Linked DNA regions of Pleurocapsa sp. PCC 7327. The protein of the gene in region 2 interacts with the protein of the main gene of each other region in a pairwise test. Links are inferred from orthologs where the notes say so. Each region holds a gene or a part of one and is shown on either strand. Other genes may lie near its edges.

Evidence for each region.
Region 1: the proteins of PLE7327_RS16025 (region 2) and secA interact in binary tests that used the Escherichia coli proteins (3 or more experiments, as listed by UniProt). The link is inferred for Pleurocapsa sp. PCC 7327 from one-to-one orthologs.
Region 3: the proteins of PLE7327_RS16025 (region 2) and acpP interact in binary tests that used the Escherichia coli proteins (3 or more experiments, as listed by UniProt). The link is inferred for Pleurocapsa sp. PCC 7327 from one-to-one orthologs.

Annotation. Positions count from the first base shown.
Region 1 is NC_019689.1:3,426,319-3,431,186, forward strand. What follows is about bases 1,049-4,388. They hold secA (preprotein translocase subunit SecA), read left to right. Parts: upstream 1,049-1,377; coding sequence 1,378-4,188; downstream 4,189-4,388. Other genes in these bases: PLE7327_RS15300 (DUF3365 domain-containing protein), read right to left, coding at 4,219-4,388. In the rest of the region: pdhA (pyruvate dehydrogenase (acetyl-transferring) E1 component subunit alpha), read left to right, coding at 1-1,010; more of PLE7327_RS15300, read right to left, coding at 4,389-4,868. UniProt on the Escherichia coli protein: Required for protein export, interacts with the SecYEG preprotein conducting channel.
Region 2 is NC_019689.1:3,582,040-3,586,539, reverse strand. Bases 830-3,801 are described here. They hold PLE7327_RS16025 (thioesterase family protein), read right to left. Parts: upstream 2,574-3,801; coding sequence 2,085-2,573; downstream 830-2,084. Other genes in these bases: PLE7327_RS16015 (cofactor assembly of complex C subunit B), read right to left, coding at 3,540-3,801; PLE7327_RS16020 (gamma-glutamylcyclotransferase), read right to left, coding at 2,602-3,210; PLE7327_RS16030 (TldD/PmbA family protein), read right to left, coding at 830-2,057. In the rest of the region: PLE7327_RS16040 (class II aldolase/adducin family protein), read right to left, coding at 1-82; PLE7327_RS16035 (hypothetical protein), read right to left, coding at 108-602; more of PLE7327_RS16030, read right to left, coding at 660-829; more of PLE7327_RS16015, read right to left, coding at 3,802-4,211; response regulator transcription factor RpaB, read right to left, coding at 4,285-4,500.
Region 3 is NC_019689.1:3,175,505-3,179,741, reverse strand. Bases 481-3,189 are described here. They hold acpP (acyl carrier protein), read right to left. Parts: upstream 2,105-3,189; coding sequence 1,856-2,104; downstream 481-1,855. Other genes in these bases: PLE7327_RS14255 (efflux RND transporter periplasmic adaptor subunit), read left to right, coding at 2,370-3,189; fabF (beta-ketoacyl-ACP synthase II), read right to left, coding at 509-1,753. Also shown: tkt (transketolase), read right to left, coding at 1-354; more of PLE7327_RS14255, read left to right, coding at 3,190-3,800; PLE7327_RS14250 (KGG domain-containing protein), read left to right, coding at 4,124-4,237. UniProt on the Escherichia coli protein: Carrier of the growing fatty acid chain in fatty acid biosynthesis.

The DNA of each region.
Region 1 (4,868 bases), 160 kb from region 2 along the record:
AATTTAATACGGCTTCAGTCCGGATTACTAAAGAAGAAGGATTGCTTCTTTATGAGGACATGATTCTCGGACGCTTTTTTGAAGACAAATGTGCTGAGATGTACTATCGGGGCAAAATGTTTGGTTTTGTCCACCTCTACAACGGACAGGAAGCCATCTCGACCGGAATTATCAGAGCTTTGCGCCGCGATCGAGATTATGTTTGCAGTACCTACCGCGATCACGTCCACGCGCTTAGTTGCGGAGTTCCGGCCAGAGAGGTCATGGCTGAGTTGTTTGGCAAAGAAACTGGCTGTAGCAAAGGTCGCGGCGGCTCGATGCACCTGTTCTCTGCCCAACACCGACTCTTAGGCGGCTATGCGTTTGTCGCCGAAGGCATTCCCGTGGCGACGGGCGCTGCCTTTCAATCGAAGTATAGACGAGAAGTGATGGGAGATGAGAGTGCCGATCTCGTCACTGTCTGTTTCTTTGGCGATGGGGCAAGCAATAACGGTCAGTTTTTTGAATGTTTGAATATGGCTGCCCTTTGGAAACTCCCGATTATCTACGTTGTCGAGAATAATAAATGGGCAATTGGGATGGCGCACGATCGCGCCACCTCTCAACCGGAAATTTATAAGAAAGCTAGCGTCTTCCAAATGCCGGGAGTAGAAGTCGATGGAATGGACGTTTTGGCAGTTCGCAGCGTCGCTCAAGAAGCCATTGCCCGCGCCCGCGCCGGCGAAGGACCCACTCTAATCGAGGCGTTGACCTATCGCTTTCGAGGTCACTCCCTTGCCGATCCCGACGAATTGCGATCGCAGGACGAAAAACAATTTTGGGGAGCACGCGATCCGATTAAAAAATTTGCCGCCTATCTGTTCGAGCACAACTTAGCCGAGCATGAAGAACTCAAGGAGATCGAGCGTCGCGTTCAAGCAATCATAGACGATGCCGTTCAATTCGCACAAGAAAGCCCAGAACCCGATCCCAGCGAACTTTACCGCTATGTCTTCGCTGAGGACGAATAGAATGACAAGGAAAGAATAACGGGGCAAGACAAAAATTTATAGCATTGTTGCAGGGGTGCAAGGCTTTGCACCCCTACTTATCATTGGCGATGACTTGGTAGAAGGTTGGGATTTCCGTAAAGCCTGAAAGAGGGAGAAAATGATACCATAATTATTGATTCTCCGTCATCGGTCAATTCTCGCGAATGACCAAAACAATTCTCAATTCACAATTCGCAATTGACTATTCACCCATCAAGAGGGTATATGTCCCCACGGAAATCAAAGATTCAGTGGTCGAGAGCGGTGACGAGCAGCTCGCCGATTGTAATTGTGAATTGCTACTTGCCAATTGCTAATTGGTCTGACATCCCGATAAGAAACTGCCATGCTATTAAAAAGTTTATTAGGCGACCCCAACGCACGTAAGATCAAAAAACTTCAGCCGCTGGTTACTGACATTAACCTTCTCGAAGAAGACATTAAAAAGCTTTCTGACGAAGAACTCAAGCAGAAAACGGCAGAGTTTAAGCAAAAACTAGAAAAAGCCAGAAGCGATCGCGAACTAGAAGACATCTTAGACGAGATCCTCCCCGAAGCCTTTGCCGTAGTTCGAGAAGCTGCCGTTCGCGTTTTGGGAATGCGTCACTTCGACGTGCAATTACTTGGGGGTATCGTCCTGCATCAAGGGCAAATTGCCGAGATGAAAACCGGGGAAGGGAAAACCCTAGTAGCAACCCTTCCTGCCTATCTCAACGGCTTGACGGGGAAGGGCGTACACATCGTTACGGTTAACGACTACCTCGCTCGCCGCGATGCTGAATGGATGGGACAAGTCCATCGTTTTCTGGGGCTGAGCGTAGGCTTGATCCAAGCGGGAATGAATCCAGAAGAGAAAAAGAGAAACTACGCCTGCGATATTACCTACACCACCAACAGCGAACTAGGCTTTGACTACCTGCGAGACAATATGGCGCCGTCAATGTCAGAAGTGGTGCAGCGTCCCTTCAACTACTGCATCATCGACGAAGTAGACTCGATTCTCATCGACGAAGCCCGAACGCCATTGATTATCTCCGGACAGATAGAACGCCCGACGGAAAAATATCTCAAGGCGGCAGAAATCGCCCAACAACTGGTCAAACAAGTCGATGAAAGTCAACCGGGCGATTACGAAGTCGATGAAAAAGCCCGCAATATTCTCATGACTGATGAGGGTTTTGAAAAAGCCGAGCAACTATTGGGAGTTCAAGACTTATACGATCAAAATAACCCCTGGGCGCATTACATTTTCAACGCCATTAAGGCCAAAGAACTCTTTATCAAAGACGTAAACTATATCGTCCGCAATGGAGAAGTAGTCATTGTGGATGAATTCACCGGACGGGTATTGCCAGGGCGACGTTGGAGCGACGGCTTGCACCAGGCGATCGAAGCTAAAGAAAGGGTAGAGATTCAACCGGAAACTCAAACCCTGGCAACCATTACCTATCAGAACTTCTTCCTGCTCTATCCCAAACTGTCGGGGATGACAGGTACTGCCAAGACCGAAGAAACCGAATTGGAAAAGGTCTATAATCTACAGGTGACGGTTATTCCGACTAACCGACCTTCTAGACGCTACGATATGCCAGATGTGGTCTACAAAAACGAGCGGGGCAAGTGGATAGCCGTAGCAGAAGAATGTGAAGAAATGCACAAAATAGGTCGTCCGGTGTTGGTGGGAACGACCAGCGTCGAAAAATCAGAATTGCTCTCTCGCTTACTCCAAGAAAAGAAAATTCCTCACAACCTGCTCAATGCTCGCCCTGAAAACGTGGAACGGGAATCGGAAATTGTAGCACAAGCTGGACGCAAAGGCGCTGTCACCATCGCTACCAACATGGCAGGTCGAGGTACCGATATTATCTTGGGCGGTAACGCAGACTACATGGCGCGATTGAAGATCCGAGAATATTTAATGCCCAAGATTGTCCGACCGGAAGACGACGATGCCCTGGGGGTTAGCGTTCCCGGAGTCGGCGGGCGCAACCGCCCTCAAGGCTTTGCTCCCGGCAAGAAAGTCAAAACTTGGAAGGCATCGCCTCAAATTTTTCCCACCGAGCTATCTAAAGATACCCAAAAGCTGCTCAAAGATGTGGTGAAGTTTGCAGTAGACCAATACGGAGAGCAGAGTTTAACGGAACTGGAAGCTGAAGAAAAAGTAGCGATCGCGGCAGAAAACGCTCCCGTCGACGATCCCGTCATTCAAAAACTGCGGGAAGCGTACAAACTCATTCGCCGAGAATACGAAGAGTATACCAGTAGAGAACATGACGAAGTCGTAGAACTGGGAGGACTGCACGTAATCGGAACCGAACGCCACGAATCTCGCCGCATCGACAACCAATTAAGAGGTCGGGCGGCGCGACAAGGCGACCCCGGTTCGACGCGGTTCTTCCTGAGTTTGGAAGACAACTTGCTGAGGATCTTTGGCGGCGATCGCGTTGCCGGTTTGATGACCGCCTTGCGAGTCGAAGAAGACATGCCCATCGAATCCAAGATGCTCACCGGATCGCTGGAAGGGGCGCAGAAAAAAGTAGAAACCTACTACTACGACATCCGCAAACAGGTATTCGAGTACGACGAGGTAATGAACAATCAGCGTCGGGCAATTTACGCCGAACGTCGTCGAGTGTTGGAAGGACTGGATCTCAAAGAACAGGTTCTCCAGTACGCCGAGAAGACGATGGACGAGATCGTCGATGCTTACGTCAATCCCGAACTTCCTCCCGAAGAATGGGACTTAGAAGGTCTGGTAAATAAAGCCAAGGAGTTTGTCTATCTTTTGGAAGATGTCGAGGTTTCCGATATTGCTGACATGAGCGTCAGCGAGATCAAAAACTTCCTGCACGAAGAAGTTCGCAAAGCCTACGATATCAAGGAAGACCAAGTAGATAAAGTTCGTCCGGGACTGATGCGCGAAGCGGAGCGTTTCTTTATCTTGCAGCAAATCGATACCCTCTGGCGCGAACATTTACAAGCAATGGACGCCTTGCGCGAGTCGATCGGATTGCGTGGGTACGGACAAAAAGACCCCCTAATCGAGTACAAACAGGAAGGCTATGAGATGTTCCTAGAGATGATGATCGATATTCGCCGGAACGTCGTCTATTCTCTGTTCCAATTCCAGCCGCAAGGTCAGCCGCAAACGGTATAATTTCTGTCAGGGCGTACTTGCCGTACGCCCTTACTGCTGTGACTCTGAATTGAGCATATTCATCGCAATTTCTAGACTGACTTTCATGCGGTTGAGAGAAGCTGCAAGAATGCCAATTTCATCGTCGGCTGGATGTTTAAACTCTCCAGATAAATCGCCGGTACTGACTCTTTGAGCCACTTGAGACATTTTTTTGAGAGGATCGGTCACTGTCTTTTTCAGGAAGAGGTTAATTAGGACAATCGTTAGTAGCAGGAATGCACTAAGAATGCCGATGACTGAAAACTGTAACCGTCGCGCTGCCTGAAAGACTATACTAGCAGGAACTGAAATCATTTGCGCTCCTACAATTTCGTTTAATTTCCAGCCATAACCATTCTTATCGCCGTAGGTAGTAATTTGACTTGGAGGAGCTAGTTCTGGCGCACTGTGACACCGCAAACAACTCTCCTGAGAAACAGCGAGAGGACGAGCGATATAAAAGATATCGCCACCGGGAAGGGAACGAAAACCAGTCTTTTCTTTTAAAGTGGGTTGAGTGCGAAAAGTTTCCACAATTTGAGTTTCAAATTCGTCGGCTTTATCTCTTAAATTTGTAGGATTTAACGTCGCCTCTTTATAGAAAAAATCTTGATATTCTTTACGAGTTCTTAGGCGTTCAAAAACTTCGCGAGCCGAAT
Region 2 (4,500 bases):
GAATTTTATTATTAGAAAGGGGTAACGAGTTAATCCAATGGCATTGATATTTTACATACCCTTCATCAATTGTGTTTGTCATTTGTCATTTGTCATTTTTTTTACTTTTATTCTTCACCCGATTGGCGATCGCTAATGACTGATAAAATGTATCTGGGATAAGTATCAATAGCACGAAGTCCGCCACCGCTTCCTGGAAAAGTATCTGTCTCAGGAGGTTGCCAGGCAAAAAGTGCAGCGTATGGAAAAAACTCGTCTACTTGACCAGCAATGTTTGCAGTCCAACGTCCGTTACTTAAATTCCAGGTGACACCCGCTATAGTTGCTGAAAAACTTTCCAAAGCATACCAGTTATCGCTTTTGCGAATCGTAATGTCGGGAAATTCAGGGATGTAGGGAACGGGACTAGGAATAGTACCTTCAAAAGGTTCTGAATCGTCATAACTAAACCCTCCAGTTCCGATTTGCTCGCCACTAGGAGAGTCAAAAAACTCCAAATCCCAAAAGACGGTAGCTGCTTGGGTCGGTTGAGCCGCGATCGCCGTAAAACTCGGAGTACATAGAGCAGTGGCTACTGTCAATTTTGCGAAGATATCGTTCATCTTAACTATTTAACGACTCGCAAAGTCGTCCAATAATACTGCGATTGCCGATTAATGTTACATTGCTTCGCCTCCCACGACGACATTGCGAATTCGCAAACTCGGACCGCCGCAACCGACGGGCAAACCGTTTTGTCCGCCCTTACCGCAACCGCCCGATTCATCCCAGTAGAAATCATCGCCGATCGCTTCGATATTTGCCAGGGTTTTAAATACATTTCCCGATAGCGTCACATCGCGCACGGGTTCGGCAATTTTGCCATCGCGAATCATCCACGCTTCTCCTGCACTAAAGGTAAACATTTCTCCATTGGTCATGCCACCCAACCAATTGCGAGCGTATACTCCTTCTTGAATTCCTGCAAATAACTCTTTTACAGGTGTCGTACCTCGCTCGATCCAGGTGTTGGTCATGCGAACGATTGGGGGATAGTGATAATTGAGACAACGAGCATTTCCCGTCGCCTGTTCGCCCAACTTACCTGCCGTTTCGCGGGAATGCAACCGCCCGACTAATACGCCATCTTTAATCAATTGAGTGGTTTTTGCGGGGGTTCCTTCATCGTCGTAGAAATAACTGCCTCGGTGTCCTTGGGGGGCAGCGCCGTCAAAGATTTGTAGCTCTTTGGGACCGAACCGTTTCCCTATACTCATGACTTCTAACAAGTCGGGATTTTCGTAGAGCATATCCGCTTCCGAGAGATGTCCGAATGCCTCGTGAACGAATAAACCTGCGAGAATGGGATCGATGACAACGGTGTAAGTATTGCCTTTGACTGATGGCAAGGAAAGCGCATTTACCGCCCGTTGAGCGGCACCCCGCACCTGTTCGTCTAGCTGGGTTAAATCTTCGTAAGCCTTGCGAGAACCCGTTGTTTCTCGCCCCGTCTGCACGATTTCTCCATCTCTAGCGGTAGCGGAAAAGCGCATTTCCATGTCTGCCCAGGATTGCTCGATTAAGGTTCCCTCAGAAGTGGCAAGAATAACGCGCTGGGTGGTATCGCCGTAGCGGACAGAGGTGGTAGCGACGCGATCGCTATAGGCGCGAAGAAGCTCATTGTAGCGATCGCAGAGGGCTTTTTTCTGCTCTAGCGGCACGTGACGCGGATCGGTTCCGGTTAGTGGCAGTTGGCAAACGACTTGCGCGGGTTCGACTGGGGCGAGAATCGTCTCTTCTTCTCCTACCATTTTGGCAGCGGCAATGGCTTCTTCGACGCGATCGGTTAGGGTAGATAATTGGTTAAAGGTAGCGAACCCCCAACCGCCTTTATAAGCTGCTCTCACCTGGCCGCCAATCGAAATGCCTTCGCTAAGGGTTTCTACCTTGTCTCCTCGCAATAAGATATTCGTTCCTTCTGCTTGTTCTATGCGAATGGCTAAAAAATCGATGCGATCGCGATAGCGATTTATCAGCTCGGCAAGTAAATTTTTGTAGTCGGAAAATTGGTTTGACATGGCTATATCTGCAAGCTTTAATTTCTACTATTGAATCAGCCTCATCAAGACATCCTTTACGGCTGGAGGTAGCTGGCGCATGATTTTGCCTTTCTCGCGATCGATCGCAACTAGGGTAACTCTCCCTGTCAAATACAATTCTTCTTCTTGTGGCATCTGAATTTTATAGTCCCAATTAATTCTGACTCCTGCTATCTCGGTCATGCGAGTTTTGACGATAGCCGCTTCTCCTAACCGCATGGCTCGATGATAGCGAACGGACATTTCGACTACGGGTAGGTCGCAACCTAACCTTACCAAATCGGCAAAATCTATGCCCATGGAGCGCAAGCATTCGACTCGCGCTTCTTCCATCCAGGTAAGGTAAGAACCGTGCCAGACCACTCCGCCGTAGTCTGTATGATGAGGTTGAGCGCGAACGGCGTATTCAAACCATACTTCTGTAGTCGCTCTGAGAGCGTCATCGGTTGCGATCGCAGTTGTCGGCGATAATTGGGGTTGCTGTTGCTCGGACAAGTTATCACATAGCGTTTTTTGTTCTTTGTTATTTTAACTCGATCGATTTTGACTTTTGTTGTAGCTGGTACATGTGATGGAACAATTTCCAGCGGTATTCTTCTGAGAGTCCGCAAGTCACCGCACCGCGAATGACTACATTCAAATACCAGTCGTTAGGTGCTAATTCTTCTTCTAGTTTATCGACGACGACATAAGTCCGAACGTTGCGATAAATTTGTCTACCATGGTATACATTGACGAATTCATGGCGGTATCCGTTGCAGGGAATTTCTTCTCGTTCGTCGAGAAGATCGCTCAATCGCCAAGGTAAATTATACAATACCCCCTCGACGTAAGAACTAGGATCGGGAACGATATCTAAAGCACCGCAGTTACGACGTAGAGAGCGGCGATAAAATCCGAGACGATAGCCTTTAACAACTCCAGTTCCGATGACGTAGTGATGAGTGTTTTCGCCGAGCGATCGCTTTAAATCCACCGGACACATACAAGATCCATAGGCAAAATAATAGAAAGATGGTTCGCTCAGTTGTTGGGGTTGCCAATGGCTTCCCTGATGGTTGGACAGAGAAGTTTTTAGTGGTAAATTCTGCGATATGTAATTGCGATTTTGTTCTATTTGCCGCTCTTCCATGAACAGCTTCAAGTTGTTTCTAAAGATAGTATATTTTACTTTTTAGCTTGTTTTTCTGCTGGTACTGAAATTTTAAAATAAAAAAATAAGAGGGACTGAGAGCTTATTTATATAGCGATTTTTAAGAATCGAATTAATCTTCTTCTGTATAAACGCTCTCTATCAGTCCCACTGACCAATTAACCCCTAACAGTACTTTGATAACATTTCACCAGGATCTTGTCTACGTATTTTTACCAAGTTCATTAAAATTTTAAAATTTAGCCGCGCTATTTCCAAATAGTTTAACGCGATCGCAAGGAGGATCGAACTTTTGGATTGAATCCCGTTTATTTTTCGCAAGCGACAATTTCATGGCTATAGCGACTGAGGGTTTCTCCCAATTTGTCCGCAATTCCCTCAATCCAATTTTCGTCTTGCTTGGTATAGCTGCGGGGTACATTAGCCCCTAAAATGAGAACGCCTCCGTCGCCCATCGGTTGGCAGATCAGCCCTTGGGTATTTTCTGGCAGATAATCAAATTCTATGCGTCCTGGAAAAAGTTTCAGATCGACCAAATAAATTGGTTTGTGAGTCTCCAACACCCGCCGAACGATTTGACCGGGTTTTACATGGGGATTATCTGTCAATATTCCCCGCCGCAGGAGAACTTTTCCTTGGTAGTAAACGACTAAGGATTTTGTTACAGTATTGGTTAATAAGAGGTGCGATGCCCAAGCCAGTTCGGTTTTAACCGCATCGGGCAACTCCGAAGCCAACTCCATTCCCTCTTTGCCAATCAGAGTAACTGCATCGGGCGATCGCGGCTGGATTTGCTGCCAAAGCAAACCGACTAGAATCAATATAGCACTAAGGATCGTGCCTAGCGCATCGGAACGAGCTTGAGATTCTGTCAACTGAGCGGTTGTCAAACGATTAAGGAGCAGCAATATTCCTCCCAAAATGCCAACAAATAGAGGAAGCAGCCGCACCACTCGATTGGGATCGTCGGATTTAGTCATTCGTCATGAGTCATTAGTCATTGGTCATTAGTTCAGTCTACAAAGGACGAATGACAAAGGACAAATGACCAATTTACTCTTCTCCGGGTTCTAGAATTCGTTGAAATAAATATCCCGTTCCCCGTGCGGTGAGGATTAATTCTGGGTTGCTAGGGTCATCTTCTAACTTTGCCCTCAAGCGGGAGATGTGAACGTCAACGACGCGGGTATCGACGTGGCGTTCGGGGGTATAGCCCCACACCTCCTGTAAGATCTCCGAGCGCGAGAAAGGTTCTCCAGAACGGCTGAC
Region 3 (4,237 bases), 410 kb from region 2 along the record:
AGTGACTTCTACCCCTGGCGTGATATGATTTTCTGGGTGACCGGGAGTTTTAGAACCCCACTGGCGGAAATTCTTGATTTCGTCGAGGGTAACGCTGTCGTAGCCCGTCAGGTAAAGCAAGGCATACTGTAACATGCAGCCGTGTCCGGCGGAGAGGACAAAGCGATCGCGATTAAACCACTTGGGGTTTTTGGGGTTGTACCGCATAAAGCGATCCCAGAGGACGAAAGCCATTGGAGCAGCTCCCATCGGCAGCCCTGGGTGACCGGACTTAGCTTTTTCTACGGCGTCAATTGCTAAAAAGCGGATAGAATTAATGCACCGTTCTTCGAGTGACTGGGTGGCAACAACCATAATTTTCTTAGCGTAAACGACGAATAAAACAACAATTGGTGTGAGTAAAAGCTTGATGGCTCTAGGTTGCCCCAAGGCTCATACCCATCATCCCATTTTCGGGGACGACGGGCAATAACCATGGCGAATTTTTAAAAAATTCTAAAAGCTAGGTTCAATGATATTTTTTGAAAGCTAGCGTAACGTTGTGGCCGCCAAAGCCAAAGGAATTGGAGAGGGCAGCTTCTACTGTTTGGGCGCGACTTTGACCGGGCACGTAATCCAAATCGCATTCGGGGTCGGGGTTTTCTAGATTGATCGTAGGCGGAATGCGGTCGCAGGCGATCGCCATTACCGTTGCTACGGCTTCAATCCCACCAGATCCTCCCAGCAGGTGTCCCGTCATAGATTTAGTGGAACTAATCGCTACTTTATATGCCTGTTCTCCCAGGGCTTTCTTAATTGCCTTAGTTTCTGTCGGATCGTTGGCAGGCGTACTCGTTCCGTGAGCGTTGATATAGTGAATTGCCTCTGGTTGCAGCCCTCCATCTTTGAGGGCGAGTTCGATCGCCTGCGTTGCCCCCTGACCCGACGGCGCGGTCATGTGATAGGCATCGCAGGTCATGCCGTAGCCGACGATTTCTGCATAAATTTTGGCATCGCGTTCTAGGGCTTGTTCCAATTCTTCTAGGAGCAAGATTCCTGCCCCTTCTCCCATGACAAAGCCGTCGCGATCGCGATCGAAAGGTCGGGACGCACGGGCTGGGTCTTCATTGCGGGTGGACAGCGCTTTCATCGAGGCAAAGCCTGCCATCGATAACGGCGTTACTGCTGCTTCCGTTCCGCCGCAAATCATCGCTTTTGCGTATCCTCGCTGAATTAAACGAAAGGCATCGCCGATCGCGTTCGATCCAGCCGCACAAGCCGTCACCGTACAGGTATTGGGACCTTTTGCCCCCGTATGAATCGCAGTCAGTCCCGCTGCCATATTGGCGATCATCATGGGAATCATAAAGGGACTAATGCGACTCGGACCGCGTGCGAGCAAGACTTCTTGCTGATCTTCGAGGACTTTCAGCCCGCCAACACCAGTTCCGATAATTACCCCCACTTGGTCTGCATTCAAATCGTCGATCGTCAGTTTGGCATCGGCAAGTGCCTGCAAGCTAGCAGCCACGCCCAACTGGGAGAAGCGATCCATCCGCTTAGCGTCTTTGCGATCGAGGTAGTCGTGAGGGTCAAAACCTTTGACTTCGGCGGCAATGCGACAGGCATGCTGCGAAGCGTCAAATCGGGTAATAGGAGCAATTCCGTTACGCCCGCTTAACAACCCTTCCCAGTATTCAGTGAGGTTATTTCCAATCGGGGTAATCGCACCTAGCCCCGTTACGACGACACGTTTGAGTTGCATATTTGCCACGATCCTACGATTGATAAAGGCTTGATTTTGCCCGGAATGCAGATAATACGGAAAGTAATTAATGTAATGATTTGGCGATGCCAAAGTCTATAACAATAAAATTTAAGCAGCAGCCTCTATCTTCTGGCTGATATGCTCTACTGCTTTAGCGACAGTATCGATCTGTTCGGCTACCTCGTCGGGAATTTCAATATTAAATTCTTCTTCTAGCGCCATCACCAATTCGACGGTATCTAGAGAGTCTGCACCCAAGTCGTTAGCAAAGCTAGATTCGGGCTTGACATCATCGGGATTGACTTCTAGTTGTTCGGCAACAATTTTTTTGACCTTTTCAAAAACTTCTTGATTCATTGCTGTTTCCTTAACCGCTAAAAACCTCGTATTACTGAGAACCGAGTCGAAAGCGGAGCGGGATTCCCGCTTCCCGATCGACACTATCTAAATTTAATCTTTTTCTTGCCCCATTGTCTCAAAGTGAAGCAAACATAAACCTGAATCTAGCACATTATCGGCTACCATAAACAACCATTACTCCCGCTCGGCTATAGAGAAAGGTTAGTATAAACTTACAAAGCACAATTTAGGGTGCCAAGTAAATCGTTTTATCCTTCATCCCATGGAATTTCCCCTGCAAAGTAAATTAAAAAATCCGCTTCTTTGGATACTGGGAGTCATGACAGGCGGTATCCTAGTTGTCGGTTTGATGACTTATCGGATGGTTGAAACCCCTTCATCCGAGCAGTTGCTCGACAAACTGACTGTCCCTACCACAAGAGAAACCTTGGCAGCGGAAATAGAAGCCAGCGGAACCGTCGAGCCGATTACGAGCGTTAATATCAGCCCAAAAAATCCCGGTCGATTGGTAGAGTTGCGAGTCGATCAAGGCATGCGAGTCAAAAGAGGGCAAATCCTAGCCGTGATGGAAAATTTGGAAATTCAGGCACAGGGATACGAAGCTCAAGCAAAATTCAGACAAGCCCTTGCCCAGTTTAAGGAAGCGCAGGTTAGAATTCCAGGAGAAATTGCCCAAGCTAAAAACCGTTTGGCTCAGGCTCAAGCCAGCCTCAAACAAGCTCAAGCAAAACTTCCCAAAGACATCAAACAAGCACAAGCGCAACTCCAGGCTGCCGAAGCGCGATTTCAATTGGCACAAGCTCGCATTCAGCGCAATGAAGCCTTACTCAAGGAAGGAGCGGTGACTCAAGATGAATACGACGCAGTGTTGAATGATTTTCGGACGGCTCTAGCAACTGGGATGGAGGCGCAACAGCGTTTTGAGCAAGCTAAAACGACTAGCTTTCCCGAAATAGATCGCTTAAAAGCAGCTGTTGCCGAAGCCCAAGTTCAATTACAACAGCGCCAAAAAACTGCAGAAGCAGAACTTGCCCAACTCCAAGCTGCCGCAGAAGCAGCCAGGGCAGAACTCGAACGGATTAAAATTCAATATCAAGACACGGTTATTAGAGCGCCTTTTGATGGGGTAGTTACCCAGAAATACGCAACGGTTGGCGCTTTTGTCACGCCGACGACTTCTGCTTCCGCTACTGCCTCTGCTACCTCAGCGTCTATTCTAGCACTGGCAAGCGGGCTAGAAGTTGTTGCTAAAGTCCCGGAAGTCGATATCGGTCAATTGCAATTAGGACAACCGGCAAGAATCGTTGCCGATGCCTATCCCGATAAGGTTTTTCAAGGACAGGTTGTTAAAATCGCTCCAGAAGCTGTGGTCGAGCAAAACGTGACTTCGTTTGAAGTTACCGTTCGCATCCTCACCGGTCAAGAGACGCTGCGCTCTAAGATGAACGTCGATGTCGATTTTGTGGGCAGACAACTTAGCAACGCTTTGGTGGTTCCCACGGTTGCGATCGTCACCCAAGAAGGTCAAACCGGAGTAATGGTTCCCGACGACAACCAAAAACCCAAGTTCAAACCCGTAACCATCGGACTCGTCCTCAATGACAAAACCCAAATCCTAGATGGATTGACCCCTGGAGAGCGAGTATTTGTCGATCTGCCAGAAAACAAAGACCAGAAAGAGATAGAAAAATAAGAATCTGAAATTTTACTATTCTTCATTTTAAGTTTGGGTAAGTTTTTGTCAAAAGAGCAGAAAATTTGATGATTTAGGATTGCTATGAGCGATCGCCAGCCTACTCCTTCCGATCGGTTAAACTGAGGCGCGATCGCTCAACCATTTTTTTCTCATTGTTGATAACTGGCAATGGATGAGTGATAACTAAAAAATTATGCCTTTAGCTTGAGCGAAAACTCTCCTTTTAGTAGGAAGCCGATCGGTCTTATTTTTTTTTAAATTAGATATAAATATTCGAGCAATTACTCAATATAAAAACTGCGAGCAAAAGGAGATATTTTATGACCGACACGAGCAAACGTGGATTTGCATCCATGGATGCACAAAAGCAGCGCGAAATTGCCAGCAAAGGCGGAAAAGCAGCCCATGCCAAGGGAACTGCCCACGAGTTTACC